3 regions of the Streptomyces sp. NBC_01298 genome follow, and region 2 is predicted to be linked to each of the others. Evidence: riboswitches for the same ligand, from Rfam matches in the RefSeq annotation. Region 2 holds a riboswitch; each other region holds the start of a gene.
The links. Region 2 has a riboswitch for cyclic di-AMP ahead of OG730_RS06215 (LysM peptidoglycan-binding domain-containing M23 family metallopeptidase). Riboswitches for the same ligand answer to the same signal wherever they lie in the genome.
Positions count from the first base shown of each region.

Region 1: linked by a shared signal. The riboswitch ahead of OG730_RS11525 (M23 family metallopeptidase) and the one ahead of OG730_RS06215 (LysM peptidoglycan-binding domain-containing M23 family metallopeptidase) in region 2 are both predicted to bind cyclic di-AMP.
Region 3: linked by a shared signal. The riboswitch ahead of OG730_RS25275 (transglycosylase family protein) and the one ahead of OG730_RS06215 (LysM peptidoglycan-binding domain-containing M23 family metallopeptidase) in region 2 are both predicted to bind cyclic di-AMP.

Region 1 is NZ_CP108414.1:2,553,676-2,558,418, forward strand. It holds gene OG730_RS11515 (HPr family phosphocarrier protein) at 1-277, shown strand, start outside; gene OG730_RS11520 (GntR family transcriptional regulator) at 540-1,205, opposite strand; gene OG730_RS11525 (M23 family metallopeptidase) at 1,387-2,181, opposite strand; cyclic di-AMP (ydaO/yuaA leader) riboswitch at 2,194-2,353, opposite strand; gene OG730_RS11530 (M16 family metallopeptidase) at 2,579-3,946, opposite strand; gene OG730_RS11535 (M16 family metallopeptidase) at 3,979-4,743, opposite strand, start outside.
Region 2 is NZ_CP108414.1:1,350,947-1,355,689, reverse strand. It holds gene OG730_RS06225 (aspartate aminotransferase family protein) at 1-1,224, shown strand, start outside; gene OG730_RS06220 (tyrosine-protein phosphatase) at 1,300-2,106, opposite strand; cyclic di-AMP (ydaO/yuaA leader) riboswitch at 2,422-2,619, shown strand; gene OG730_RS06215 (LysM peptidoglycan-binding domain-containing M23 family metallopeptidase) at 2,622-3,605, shown strand; gene OG730_RS06210 (winged helix DNA-binding domain-containing protein) at 3,672-4,743, shown strand, end outside.
Region 3 is NZ_CP108414.1:5,538,221-5,542,963, reverse strand. It holds gene OG730_RS25285 (FtsB family cell division protein) at 1-161, opposite strand, end outside; gene eno (phosphopyruvate hydratase) at 270-1,556, opposite strand; gene OG730_RS25275 (transglycosylase family protein) at 1,877-2,575, opposite strand; cyclic di-AMP (ydaO/yuaA leader) riboswitch at 2,578-2,749, opposite strand; gene OG730_RS25270 (LysM peptidoglycan-binding domain-containing protein) at 3,026-4,204, opposite strand; gene OG730_RS25265 (cytochrome P450 family protein) at 4,348-4,743, opposite strand, start outside.

The sequences.
Region 1 (4,743 bases), 1.2 Mb from region 2:
AGAGCGCCGCGTCAACGTCGGGTGGGCCGAGGGCCTGCACGCTCGTCCCGCCTCGATCTTCGTCCGCGCGACGACCGCTTCCGGCGTCCCGGTGACCATCGCGAAGGCCGGCGGCGACCCCGTCAACGCCGCCTCCATGCTGGCGGTTCTGGGCCTGGGCGCCCAGGGCGGCGAGGAGATCGTCCTCTCGTCCTCGGCCGATGGCGCCGAGGCCGCGCTGGACCGCCTCGCGAAGCTGGTCGCCGAGGGCCTCGAGGAGCTCCCCGAGACCGTCTGACCCTTCGGGTTCGACCCGCAGGACTTGCTGGACTTGCACGGCGGAGCCGTTGCCCCCGACCCACGAGGTCGAGGGCAACGGCTTCGCTGCTTTCCGTGCGGGGATCCAGCCGGCCGGCCGGCTCCGCTCGGCCCTTTCGGAACAGCCCATCGCGGCGGCCCGAATTCCGGCGGCACAATGGGGCCCGGGGCGCGGGGAATTACAAATGGGCCCGGGGCGCTAATTACCGGCCCGGATATCCCCTCTTTGTATACGGCGTTTGTTAATGCGGAACGCTCGCCGTGTTTACGGCAGGTTGCAAAGTCCTCACGCGCATTCGGTGCGCCCCCGCCGCGCGGTCCACGTGCGCCGCCATCAGCATCCGGGCCCGCTCCGCGTCGCCCCGGGCCACCGCGTCCACGATCGCGCCGTGCTCCACCCAGGACTCCACGGGCCGCACCGGGGACTCCACCACGTACATCCAGGCCACCTTGTGGCGCATCTGGGTGAGCAGGGCGATGAGCCCGGGGCTGCCCGAGGCCTGGGAGAGCGTCTCGTGGAACCAGCCGCCCAGGGAGCGCAGATCCTCCCCCTGGCCCCTCCTGGCGCGCTCCTGGCCCAGCCTGACCAGTCCGCGCAGCACCTTGAGGTGGGCCTCGCTGCGCCGCCTGGCCGCCCGGGCGGCCGCGAGGGGCTCCAGGAGCATCCGCAGCTCCAGGAGGTCGGCCGCCTCCTGCTCGGTCGGCTCGGCCACGCAGGCACCGGCATGCCGGCGGGTGGTCACGAACCCCTCGGACTCCAGCGTGCGCAGCGCCTCGCGCACCGGAACGCGCGAGACTCCGTACCTGCGGGCCAGCACTTCCTCGGTCAGCCGGGCGCCGGGCCCGAACACCCCGGAGACGATGTCGTCGCGGATCGCTGTGCATACCGTGTGCGCGGGAATACGCAAGACCGGACCTCCGCCTTTTTCGTATGGCTGTGCGCGTTGCGACTCTATTGCAACACACGATAATTTCCGAGGACGGCCGGAAATACGAAACATTCACACAATGCGGAGCGCGAAACACGACGAAGGCCCCGGCTCTCAGAGAGCCGGGGCCTTCGCGGAAGACGTGCGGTGGGTCGAGCGGTCAGACGCTGACGCCGTGCGAGCGCAGGTACGTGAGCGGGTTGATGTCCGAACCGTAGTCGGCGCCGGTGCGGGCCTCGAAGTGCAGGTGCGGTCCGCTGGAGTTGCCGGTGGAGCCCGACAGGCCGATCTGCTGGCCCGGGGTGACCTGCTGGCCGACCCGGACGCTCAGCGAGGACATGTGGCCGTACTGGGTGTACGTGCCGTCGGCGTGCTTGATGACGACGTTGTTGCCGTACGCGCCGCCCCAGCCCGCCTCGACCACGGTGCCCAGGCCGACCGCGTGCACGGAAGTGCCGGAGGAGGCGTGGAAGTCGATGCCGGTGTGGCTGCCGGAGGACCACATGCCGCCGCCCGCGTGGTACTGCGTGCTGACGTAGGAGCCGTCGATCGGCGAAACGAAGGTGTTGAGGCGCTTGCGCTCCTCTTCGCGGGCGGCGCGCTCGGCGGCCTCGCGCTCGGCCTTGGCCTGGGCTTCGGCCTTCGCCTTGGCCTCGGCGGCCCGCTGGCGGGCGTCGGCCTCGGCCTGCGCCTTGGCGGCGGCGGCCTCGGCGGCCCGCTGCTGGGACTCGGCCTGGGCCTCTACGTCACCGGCGAGCTCGTCGGCCACGACGATGGTGTTCAGGGCGCCGGTGTCCTCCACGGAGGGGGACGTGTCCGCGGCGAACGCGGGACCGGCCAGGGAGCCAACGACGCCGGTGGCGGCGAGGGCGGCTATGCCGGCGTAGCCGGCGGTCTTGCGGCTCAGACGGCTCGAACCACGGTGCTTGCCGGCGGCACTACTGCCAAACGCCATGAAGGGGTTGATCCTTTCCTTCCCTCTCGCCTACCGGGTTAGCTGACGGGTTCGGAGCAGGAAGGTCTCCTACGGGCCCCCTCTTGCGAGGCGGTCCGATTCACCCCAGGGACACAAGTGGGTCCCCGGCTCCCCAGGCTCGCGCCTGACGGGGACTCGGCGATCGCTGCCCGGTGCCGCGGACGCGGCGGTTACAACTGACGGACAGCACGGCCGACGCTAAGCGGATCATCAGTCGATCGCCAAACAGACGCGCCCTTTTGTTGCGTACGCCACACCACATAAAAGCAACAACACCAAGAAAGGGACAAGAAGTACAAAAAGGGCCCCGGCGGACAAGCCGCCGGAGCCCTTCCGCGGCGGGCCAGTTGACGGCCCGCCGGAGACCAACTGACGATCAGTTGGCGACCACGGTCACTTCACCGATCCCGAGGGCCCGTACCGGCTCCTCGATCAGCGAGGCGTCCCCGACCAGGACCGTGACCAGACGGTCCACCGGGAAGGCGCTGACGACCGCCGAAGTGGCCTCCACCGTCCCCGTTTCGGCCAGCCGCGCGTACAACCGCGCCTGGTAGTCGTCCGGAAGCTCCTGCTCGACCTGGTCGGCGAGCGTGCCTGCGACGGAGGCGGCCGTCTCGAACTTCAGCGGGGCCACCCCCACCAAGTTCTGCACGGCCACGTCCCGTTCGGCGTCGGTCAGGCCGCCCTGCGCGAGGGTGCGCAGCACCGTCCAGAGGTCGTCCAGGGCCGGGCCGGTGTTCGGGGTGTCCACCGAGCCGCTGATGGCGAGCATCGAGGCGCCCTTGCCGTCGGCGGTGGAGCGCAGCACCTGGCCGAAGGCGCGCACGCCGTACGTGTACCCCTTCTCCTCGCGCAGCACCTTGTCCAGCCGGGAGGTGAGCGTGCCGCCCAGGCAGTACGTGCCGAGCACCTGGGGCGCCCACACCCGGTCGTGCCGGTCCGCCCCGATGCGGCCGATCAGCAGCTGCGTCTGGACCGCGCCGGGCCGGTCCACGATGACCACGCGGCCCGTGTCGTCGGCGGTGATCGGCGTGACCGGGCGCGGGGCGGTGGTGTCACCGGTCCACGCGCCCAGGGTGTCGGCCAGGACCTCGTCCAGGTCGATGCCGGTCAGGTCGCCCACGACCACCGCGGTGGCGGTCGCGGGGCGCACGTGGGCCTCGTAGAAGGCGCGTACGGCCGCGGAGTCGATGCGGGCGACCGTCTCCTCGGTTCCCTGACGCGGGCGCGACATCCGCAGGGTGGCCGGGAACAGCTCCTTCGAGAGCTGCTTGGCGGCGCGGCGCTGCGGGTTGGCGCTCTCGTGCGGGATCTCGTCGAGCCGGTTGCGCACCAGGCGGTCGACCTCGGAGTCGGCGAAGGCCGGCGCGCGCAGGGCCTCGGCGACCAGCCCCAGCGCCTTGTGCAGGCGGGAGGCCGGGACCTCCAGGGAGACCCGCAGGCCGGGGTGGTCGGCGTGCGCGTCGAGGGTGGCGCCGCAGCGCTCCAGCTCGGCGGCGAACTCCTCGGCGGAGCGCTTGTCGGTGCCCTCCGACAGGGCGCGGACCATGATCGTGGCCACGCCGTCGAGGCCCTCGGGCTCCGCGTCGAGCGGGGCGGCGAGGTTGATCTCGACCGCGACGACCTGCTGGCCCGGGCGCTGGCAGCGCAGCAGGGTCAGGCCGTTGGCCAGTACCCCGCGCTCGGGGGCCGGGAAGGCCCACGGCTGCGGCTCGCCGGCCTCGGGGCGCGGGTGGAAGGTCATCGTGACGGCTGCGGTGTCGGCTGCGGTGTCGCTCACTGCTCCGCCCCCTCGTTCTGGTCGCTCGCGTCGGTCTCTTCGGTGTCGTCGCTGTCATCGGCCGCGATCGGCTCGTAGACGAGCACCGCCCGGTTGTCGGGGCGCAGTCGGGCCGCGGCCACGGCCTGCACCTCCTCGGCGGTGATGTCGAGGACGCGCTGGACGGCGGTCAGCGCCAGCTGCGGGTCGCCGAACAGCACCGCGAAGCGGCACAGTTCGTCGGCGCGGCCCGCCACCGTGCTCAGCCGGTCCAGCCACTCGCGCTCCAGCTGGGCCTGCGCCCGCTCCATCTCCTCGGCCGTCGGGCCCTCGGCGGCGAACCGCGCGAGCTCCTCGTCCACGGCCGCCTCGATGGCGGGCACCTCGACCCCGCTGGAGGTCTTGACGTCCAGCCAGCCCAGCGAGGGCGCGCCGGCGAGGCGCAGCATGCCGAAGCCGGCCGCCACGGCGCTCTGGTCACGGCGCACCAGCCGGTTGTGCAGGCGGGAGGACTCGCCGCTGCCCAGGACGGTCAGCGCCACGTCGGCGGCGTCGCACTCGCGGGTGCCGTCGTGCGGGAGGCGGTAGGCCGCCATCAGCGCGCGGGCCGGGACCTCCTCGACGATCTCCTCGCGCAGCTGCCCGCCCATGATCTCGGGCAGCGAACCGTCGCGCGGCGGCTGCTTGCCGTCGTGGCCGGGGATGGTGCCGAAGTACTTCTCCACCCAGGCGAGCGTCTTCTCGGGGTCGATGTCGCCGACGACCGAGAGCACCGCGTTGTT
Region 2 (4,743 bases):
GAGGGCAACGACTACCTCGACATGCTGGCGGGCTTCGGAGTGATGGGCCTGGGCCGCCACCACCCGGTGGTCCGGCGCGCCCTGCACGACGTGCTGGACGCCCAGCTCGCCGACCTCACCCGCTTCGACTGCCAGCCGCTGCCCGGGCTGCTGGCCGAGAAGCTGCTCTCCCACAGTCCGCACCTGGACCGGGTCTTCTTCGGCAACAGCGGCACGGAAGCGGTGGAGACCGCCCTGAAGTTCGCCCGGTACGCCACCGGGCGCCCCAGGGTCCTCTACTGCGACCACGCCTTCCACGGGCTCACCACGGGCTCGCTCTCGGTCAACGGCGAGGCCGGCTTCCGCGAGGGGTTCGCGCCGCTGCTGCCGGACACCGCGATCGCGCTCGGGGACCTGGACGCGCTGGAGCGGGAGCTGAAGAAGGGGGACGTGGCGGCCCTCGTCGTCGAGCCGATCCAGGGCAAGGGGGTGCTCGCCGCGCCGCCCGGCTTCCTGCTCGCCGCGCAGGAGCTCCTGCACCGGCGGGAGGCGCTGCTGATCGCGGACGAGGTGCAGACCGGCCTCGGACGGACCGGCGACTTCTACGCCTACCAGCACGAGCCCGGAGTCGAACCGGACCTGGTCTGCGTGGCCAAGGCCCTCTCCGGCGGCTACGTGCCGGTCGGCGCGACCCTGGGCAAGGACTGGATCTTCAAGAAGGTCTACTCATCCATGGACCGGGTGCTCGTCCACTCCGCCAGCTTCGGCTCCAACGCGCAGGCGATGGCGGCCGGGCTCGCCGTCCTCTCCGTCATGGAGGACGAACAGGTGGTGGCCCGGGCCCGCGCGATGGGCGACCTGCTGCGCGGGCGGCTCGCCGCGCTCGTGGACGAGTACGAACTCCTCCACGAGGTACGGGGACGCGGGCTGATGATCGGCATCGAGTTCGGCCGGCCGTCCTCGCTGGGCCTGCGGAGCCGCTGGACCATGCTGCAGGCGGCGCGCAAGGGGCTGTTCGCGCAGATGGTCGTGGTGCCCCTGCTGCAGAAGCACCGGATCCTCACGCAGGTCTCCGGGGATCACCTGGAAGTGATCAAACTGATCCCGCCGCTGATCGTGGACGAGGCGGACGTCGACCGGTTCGTCGGCGCCTTCCGGGCGGTCATGGACGAGGCCCACGGCGGCGGCGCGCTGATGTGGGACTTCGGCCGGACGCTGGTGAAGCAGGCCGTCGCCAACCGCTGAGCCGCGGCCGGGCGGCGAGCCGGCGGCCGTACGGCGAGCCGGCGGCTCGGCGGGCGACGGCCCACCTCGTGGGCGTCAGTCCAGCAGCCGGTCGCGGAGCCTGCCGAGGGTCTCGGGCGCGAGCCCGAGGCCCTCGGCCAGGTAGCGCTCCACACCGCCCCACTCCTCGTCGATGGTGTCGAAGGCCGTGGTCAGATACGGGGCGCGGGCGTCGAAGAGCGGGGCGAGCAGCTCCATCACCTCGGGGGCGCGGGCCTCGGGCGCGTCGCTGCCCCGGCGGACCCGGTAGCGGTTGTGCGGGGCGTTCGACTCCAGGTAGTCCGCGAGGATCGCCTCCCGCTCCACGCCCAGCGCGAGCAGGGTGACGGCGATCGACAGGCCGGCCCGGTCCTTCCCGGCGGCGCAGTGCATGAGGGCCGGGACGCTGTCCTCGGCGAGCGCGTGCACCACCCGGCTGTGCTCGGCGGTACGGGCACGGATCATCTGCCGGTACGAACCGGACATCCGCGCGGCGGCCCTGCCCTCGCCCAGGAGCTCGCGGAGCTGCGCCAGCTCCCCTTCGCGGACCATCTTCCAGAACTCCCCGCCGGCGGCCGGATCCGAAAGCGGAATGCCGACGTTGCGCACCCCGGGCAGCTCCACGTCCGGACCCTCCAGCGCGTGGTCGGCTCCGTTGCGGAAGTCGAAGACGGTGTGCAGCCCGAGCGACCCGAGGAACTGCGCGTCGCTTTCGGTGGCATGCGCTAGATGTCCGCTTCGGAACAGTCGTCCCGACTTGACCCTCCGGCCGTCCGTGGTCGGCAACCCGCCCACGTCGCGGAAGTTGCGCACTCCGGTCAGCGCCGGCTCCTCGTGCGGACTCTGGGGTATCGGCTGGGTCACCGGGCTCCTCCGTGTGGTCGTCGTTGATGGTGTCCGAATTACGCCGGTTGTGGACAACTTGCCATAACGAGAGGCGAGATCGGACATGCCCCCGTGAGCCAGATCATACGGTGACGTTGAGTGGCTGATCGCGAATGGTGAATTGCCTTGCTGGGGCGGCTGTTGGGGGTGCGGAATGGACGCAGGGTGACCGGAATTCCGGCGGCCCGTCATCTTCAAGATTCTATTGGGGAATTCATGACTTGTTCCGTGCGGCCGTGCTCGATTACGTTCGCGATCGATCCGGACGGACCGCCTAATCCTGCCGCCGACCGGAAACCGCACCCGACTATTCACGCGCGCGGCAGGAGCGGGGGAACCAGGTAAGCCGCTGTTCCGGATCTCCGGTTGAGATCTTTACAACGGGACAGCTCGGGGTGAAGCCGTACATGTGCTGTTCACCGGCACTGAGGCGGCCGGACATCTCCAGTCCGAACCCGACAGCTCACCTCGCAGGCGTCGGAGAGGAATTCGCCATGCACGGAACGGGTAAGCGCCGCCGTCCCAAGTCCCGCTCGATATCCCGCGGATTCGCCGCCGCCGGCACCGGTGGCGCGGCCCTCGCGCTGCCGCTGCTCGGGGCCACCGGCGCCCACGCCGCGGGCGTCCCGGCCGCGGCGCCCGCCGTCGCTCCGGCCCTGGCCGCGCAGGTGCCCGCCTCGCTCCAGGCCGCCCCGGCCGCCGCGCAGAGCGCCCCCACGGTCTACACCGTGGTGCCGGGCGACTACCTTTCCAAGATCGCCGAGCGCCAGCACCTCACCGGTGGCTGGGAGCAGCTCTACGCGGACAACCTCGAGGCCGTCGGCACCGACCCGTCGCTGATCCACCCGGGCCTGGAGCTCACGCTCGGCGCGAAGGGCGCGGCTCCGGCCGCGACCGCCGACTCCGCGCCGGCCGAAACGCCGAAGCCGGCCAAGAAGTCCGCTTCGTTCGGTTCTTCCACTTCTGGCGATTCGTCGGATTCCTCCGACGGGGCGGGTTCCTCCGACGAGGCGGCCGCTCCCCAGGACGCCGCCCCCGAGGCTCCCGCCGAGCAGCAGGGCGGTTCCACGTCCACCGGCTTCGTCGCCCCGGTCGGCGGCGGCACCTCCACCGCGTACAAGACCGCCGGCTCCATGTGGTCCAGCGGCTACCACACCGGTGTGGACTTCTCCGCGAGCACCGGCACCACCGTCAAGGCGGTCGGCGCGGGCACCGTGGTCTCGGCCGGCTGGGGCGGCGCGTACGGCAACGAGGTCGTCGTCCGGCACGCCGACGGCAAGTACAGCCAGTACGCGCACCTCTCCCAGCTCTCCGTCTCGTCCGGCCAGAGCGTCACCGCCGGGCAGACCCTCGGCCTCTCCGGCGCCACGGGCAACGTGACCGGCCCGCACCTGCACTTCGAGATCCGCACCGGGCCCTCGTACGGCTCGGACATCGACCCAATGGCCTACCTGCGGTCCAAGGGCGTCAGCATCTGAGGCCGAGGCGCTGTCGGAGGTGCCGGTTAGGCTGCGCGTTCCGGCACGGGACGGGACGGGCGTGGCATGAAGGTCAGCGCAAGGGAGCTCAACCGCTCCACCCTCGCACGGCAGTTGCTGCTGCGGCGCGAGGTGATGGGCGTCGGCGACGCGGTCCGCAGGGTGGTCGCCCTGCAGGCGCAGCACGCGGCCTCGCCCTACCTCGCGCTGTGGAACCGGCTCGCCGGTTTCGACCCGGCGGACCTCGACGCGGCCTTCACGGGGCGCGAGGTCCTCAAGTCGACGCTGATGCGGCTGACCCTGCACGCCGTGCACGCGCGGGACTACCCGGTCTTCCGGGAGGCCGTGCAGCCGTCCGTACGGGCCGCCCGGCTCGGGACCCGCTTCACGGACTCGGGGCTGACGGCCGAGGACGCCGACCTCCTCGTGCCGGAACTGCTGGACTTCGCCGACCGGCCCCGTACGACGGCGGAGTGCGAGGCCTGGCTCGGACACCGGCTGGGGGCCGCGCCGCGGCCAGGAGCGTGGTGGGGGCTGCGGCAGTACGCACCGCTGCTGCACGCGCCCACCGCCGCGCCGTGGTCGTTCGGGGAGCGTCCGTCGTACGTCGCACCCCCGAGCCGGCCGCGCACCGTACCGGCGGACCCGGAGGCGGCGGAGGAGTCCCTGCGGACGCTGGTCCTGCGCTACCTGGAGGGGTTCGGGCCGGCGTCGGCGGCGGACGTGGCGCAGTTCTCCCTGGTCCCGCGGTCCAGGGTCCGCCAGGCCCTGCGCGCGCTGGAGCCGGCCGGCGGGCTCGTCCGGCTGACGGGGCCGGACGGCGAGGAGCTGTTCGACGTCCAGGGCGCGCCGATTCCGGAGGAGGACACACCGGCGCCGCCCCGGCTGATGGCCATGTGGGACAGCGTGCTGCTGGCCTACGCCGACCGGAGCCGCATCGTTCCGCCGGCGTACCGCAAGCTCGTCGCGCGGATGAACGGCGACACCCTGGCGACCCTGCTGGTCGACGGCCACGTCGCCGGCGTGTGGCGGCCGTCCGGCGCCGGCATCGAGGCCACCGCCTTCCACCCGCTGCCGGAGGAGGTCTGGGAGGCCCTCGCCGGCGAGGCCCGGGCGCTGACGGCCTTCCTGGCCGACC
Region 3 (4,743 bases), 4.2 Mb from region 2:
CAGAGGACGAGCACGAGCAGGGCGGCCCGGCCGGTGAGCCGGCTGCGGCGGACCTGCCGGCGGGACTGCGAGCGGTACACGTGTGCCGCGGTCCGCTCACCGAGCTGCTTGAGCCTGGTCGCGGTCGAGAACGTGGCGAACCGGTCCCGGTTCCCGGCCATTGATCCGCCTCCCCTATATGCGCACGACGCACTACGTCCCCGCACACGGTACGGGACCGAGTGCGGGGACGTAGGGAGGCTTGCGCCCCTAAGGACCGATCAGGGTGTTCAGCCCTTGAAGCGCGGGAAGGCGCTGCGGCCGGCGTACACCGCGGCGTCGTCGAGGATCTCCTCGATGCGCAGCAGCTGGTTGTACTTGGCGACGCGGTCCGAGCGGGCCGGGGCGCCGGTCTTGATCTGGCCGCAGTTCACGGCGACCGCGAGGTCGGCGATCGTGACGTCCTCGGTCTCACCGGAACGGTGCGACATCATGCACTTGAAACCGTTGCGCTGGGCCATCTCGACGGCGTCCAGGGTCTCGGTCAGCGAACCGATCTGGTTCACCTTGACGAGCAGGGCGTTCGCCGAGCCCTCTTCGATGCCGCGGGCGAGACGCTCGGGGTTGGTGACGAAGAGGTCGTCGCCGACGATCTGGACCTTGGAGCCCAGGCGGTCGGTGAGGGTCTTCCAGCCGGCCCAGTCGTCCTCGAACAGCGGGTCCTCGATGGAGACCAGCGGGTACGCCTCGACGAGCTCGGCGTAGTAGTCGGTCATCTCGGCGGCCGAGCGGGACTTGCCCTCGAACTCGTAGTTGCCGTCCTTGTAGAACTCGGACGCGGCGACGTCGAGCGCGAGCGCGATCTGGGTGCCCGGGACGTAGCCGGCCTGCTTGATGGCCTCGACGATGAGGTCAAGCGCGGCGCGGTTCGACTCGAGGTTCGGCGCGAAGCCGCCCTCGTCGCCGAGACCGGTGGAGAGGCCCTTGGTGTGCAGGACCTTCTTGAGGGTGTGGTAGACCTCGGCACCCCAGCGAAGGGCCTCGGAGAAGGACTCCGCGCCGATCGGGGCGATCATGAACTCCTGGATGTCGACGTTGGAGTCGGCGTGCGACCCACCGTTCAGGATGTTCATCATCGGAACGGGCAGCAGGTGCGCGTTCGGGCCGCCGAGGTAGCGGAACAGCGGGAGGTCCGAGGCCTCGGACGCGGCGTGCGCGACGGCGAGGGAGACGCCCAGGATGGCGTTGGCGCCGAGGGAGCCCTTGTTCTCGGTGGCGTCCAGGTCGATCATCGCCTGGTCGATCAGGCGCTGCTCGGTGGCGTCGTAGCCGACGAGCTCCGGGCCGAGCTGCTCGATGACGGCGAGGACGGCCTTCTCTACGCCCTTGCCGAAGTAACGGTTGGGGTCACCGTCACGGAGCTCTACGGCTTCGAACGCTCCGGTGGAGGCGCCGGACGGGACTGCAGCACGGCCGGTGCTGCCATCGTCGAGGCCCACCTCGACCTCGACCGTGGGGTTGCCTCGGGAGTCCAGGATTTCCCGGGCTACGACGACGTCGATGGACGGCACGAGCATCTCCTTCTGGGATGTGACGCTGGGTGTGCGGTGGCGTGTCAGGCCGTGGGATGGCCTTGCCGCTTAGAGCCTAACCGCCTCCGGGCACTCGGCCAGCCGACCGCCCGGGGGCTGGGACGAAAAAGGGCCTGAATGCCCCTCTTACAGGACATAGGACCCTTGATCATCGGCCTTTCGGAGGCTCCGTCAGACCGGGGACATCCGCACACAGCACCGCCCGGCGCGAAGGGGGTTACGCGCCGGGCGGTGGAATCGCTGGTGGAACTACGCGGTGGAACTACTGCGCGTCGCGAAAGCGGCCGCGAGCGTTCTCACGGCTTTCAGCTGAGGTTCAGCTTCTGGCCGGGGTAGATCAGGTTCGCGTCCGACACGATCTCCTTGTTGAGCTCGAAGAGCTTCTCCCAGCCACCGGACACGTTGTTCGCGTCGGCGATCGCGCCCAGCGTGTCGCCGGACTTGACCTCGTAGGAGCCGTTGCCCGTCTTCGGCGCGGCGGCCGGACGCTCGGAGCGGGTCGTCGGAGCCTCGACGCGCTTGGTCTCCTTCTTCGGAGCCTCGGTCTTCGGCTTCGTCTTCGGCGCGGCCGGCTTCGGCTGCGTCTTCGGCTTGGAGGGGGTGGTCGTCCCCGAGCCGCCGCCGGTGTAGGAGGAGTTCGACAGGCCGACGCCGCAGGACGGCCAGGCGCCCTTGCCCTGGCCCTTGAGGACCTTCTCGGCGATGGCTATCTGCTGGCCCTTGGAGGCCTGGTTGGCCTGCGCGGCGTACGCCTTGCCGCCGTACGCGGCCCAGGTGGAGGACGAGAACTGCAGGCCGCCGTAGTAGCCGTTGCCCGTGTTGATGGACCAGTTGCCGCCGGACTCGCAGGAGGCGACCCGGTCCCACTCGGCGCCGGTCGCGGCGGAAGCGGTGCCCGCGGCCATCAGCGGCGCGGCCACGGTGACACCGGCGACACCGGCGAGGGTGACGATGCGGACGGCCTTGGAACCGCGACGGTGCTTGCCCTTGCCCGAAAGCAGCATGGAGTTCTCCTCACCGACGCCTACGAGGTGAGCTGTCGGGTTCGGGCGAGTGAGTGCCCGGCCGAGCGACCTAGCGCTCGTCTTAACCCCTAGCCGGCGTTGTGACCGTCTCTCAACGGCCGCTACCGGCGCCTACCTTGGTTCCCCCGCTCCTGCCTTCGGCGCTTTACGCGACGAGTGTTCCCTCCGTCCGCCGGCAGGATTCGGCGATGCGGTCGAAGGAGCCCGCGGTGGCGAGCGATTCAGAAGGTAGACAGGTCTCCCCCCGATGTTCAACGAGCAACATCGGGGGAAAACGGTGCCTACTTGCGCTCCCCGGAAGGACGTTTGCGCAGGTGAGGGCGGGGTTTGCGGAACCCTCCGGGCCGGACACGCCAGTTGACCTGAAGAGACACATGTCTCACTTACAGAAAACGGACAATCAGCTGGTTCCGGGCGGCTTAAGTGCCCCTATTGGTGCGTTAGATCCAGATTCTGGCCGGGCTTGATCAGGTCCGCATCGCCGCCGATGACCTGCTCGTTGGCCTCGTAGAGACCCTTCCAGCCACCCTTCACTCCGTTGGCGTCCGCGATCTCGATGAGGCTGTCGCCCGCCTTCACGGTGTACGTGGACTCCGACGCGGCATCAGACCCGGAGGCCGTCTCGACCGCGGCCGGGCCGCGGTGCTTGCCGCCGCCCTCGGTCGAACCGGAAGCCGAACCGGAGGCCGCACCGGGGGTCGGCGTCGCGCCCGGAGCGGTGGACGCGCCGGGTGCGGCCGGAGCCGTCGGGGCTGTGGGATCAACCGGGTTGACCGGATTTGACGGGTTCGCGGAGTTCCCCGGGTTGGTCGGGTTCGCCGCGTCCCCGGGGTTCGTCGGGTCACCCGGGTTGGACGGGTCGGACGGGTCGGACGGGTCGGACGGGGACACCGGAGCCGTCGGGTCCCCCGACGGCGGAGCCACCGGCGCGGTGGGGCCGACCGGAGCGGTCGGGTCCCCGGACGGCGGCGCCACTGGGGCGGTGGGGTCCACCGGGCTCGTGGGAACCGTCGGGTCGCCCGGGAGTCCCGGGGGCGTCTCCAGGTCCGGCGCGGGCATGACGGGCAGTTCGCCGGGCACGCCGATCGGGTAGTCGGGCCGCGCCGAGGCCGACGGGGCCTCGGGAGCCGGGGTCTTCGGCGTGGGGGCCCCGAAGTCCGTTGACGGCTTGCCCGAGCCGGCGTGCGGCACGGCCTCGTCCGGGCGGGAGGGGGCCGGGGAGGCGGATCCGGAACCGCTGGGCAGGCCCGGGTCCACCTCGGCGGCGGGCGCGTCCTGGGTCAGGCCGGCCGGCACTCCGCACAGCGGCCACGCCTGGGGGCCCTGGGAAGCCAGCACGCGCTCGGCGACCGCGATCTGCTGGGAGCGGCTGGCCAGGTCGGCGCGCTCGGCGAAGTCGAGCCCGCCGGCCCTCTTCCACTGCTCCTGGGTGAACTGCAGCCCGCCGTACGCGCCGCCGCCGAAGTTGGCACTCCACGTGCCGCCGCTCTCGCATTCGGCGACCTTGTCCCATGTGGAGGTCTCCGCCGCGCTCGCGCCCGTGGCGGCGAGCAGCGGCAGGGCGAGCGCGGTGCCGGTGACTCCGGCGGTGACGACAAGTGCGGGCACTTGTCGGGGGCGTCTGTGGCGGCCGTTCCCGGAACGCATGAGGCTGCACCTTTCGCATAACGGCGGGGTAACGGCAGAACCTAGCGGCCTTCGAACGCCTGTCACAAGTTTGGGCGGTGAACTGACTTCAGATCAGGCCGGTTTCAGGTGTTTTGGGCCTTCGATTCGGCGCTGAAGCGGACCGGCAGCGTCCGCAGCCCCCGCATGATGAGCCCACCGCGCCAGCGCAGCTCTTCGGGTGCCACGGCGAGTTCCAGATCGGGCAGCCGCGTCAGCAGGGTCGCGAGGGCGGTCTGCCCTTCGAGCCGGGCGAGCGGGGCGCCCAGGCAGTAGTGGATGCCGTGCCCGTACCCGAGGTGCTGGTTGTCCGTCCGAGAGAGGTCCAGGGTGTCCGGGTCGGCGAACCGTTCGGGGTCCCGGTCGGCCGCCGCCAGGACCACCAGGACCGGATCTCCCGCCGCGATGTCCCGGCCGCCGAGGGCGAAGGACTCGGTGGCGAACCGCCAGGTGGCCAGCTCCACCGGGCCGTCGTAGCGCAG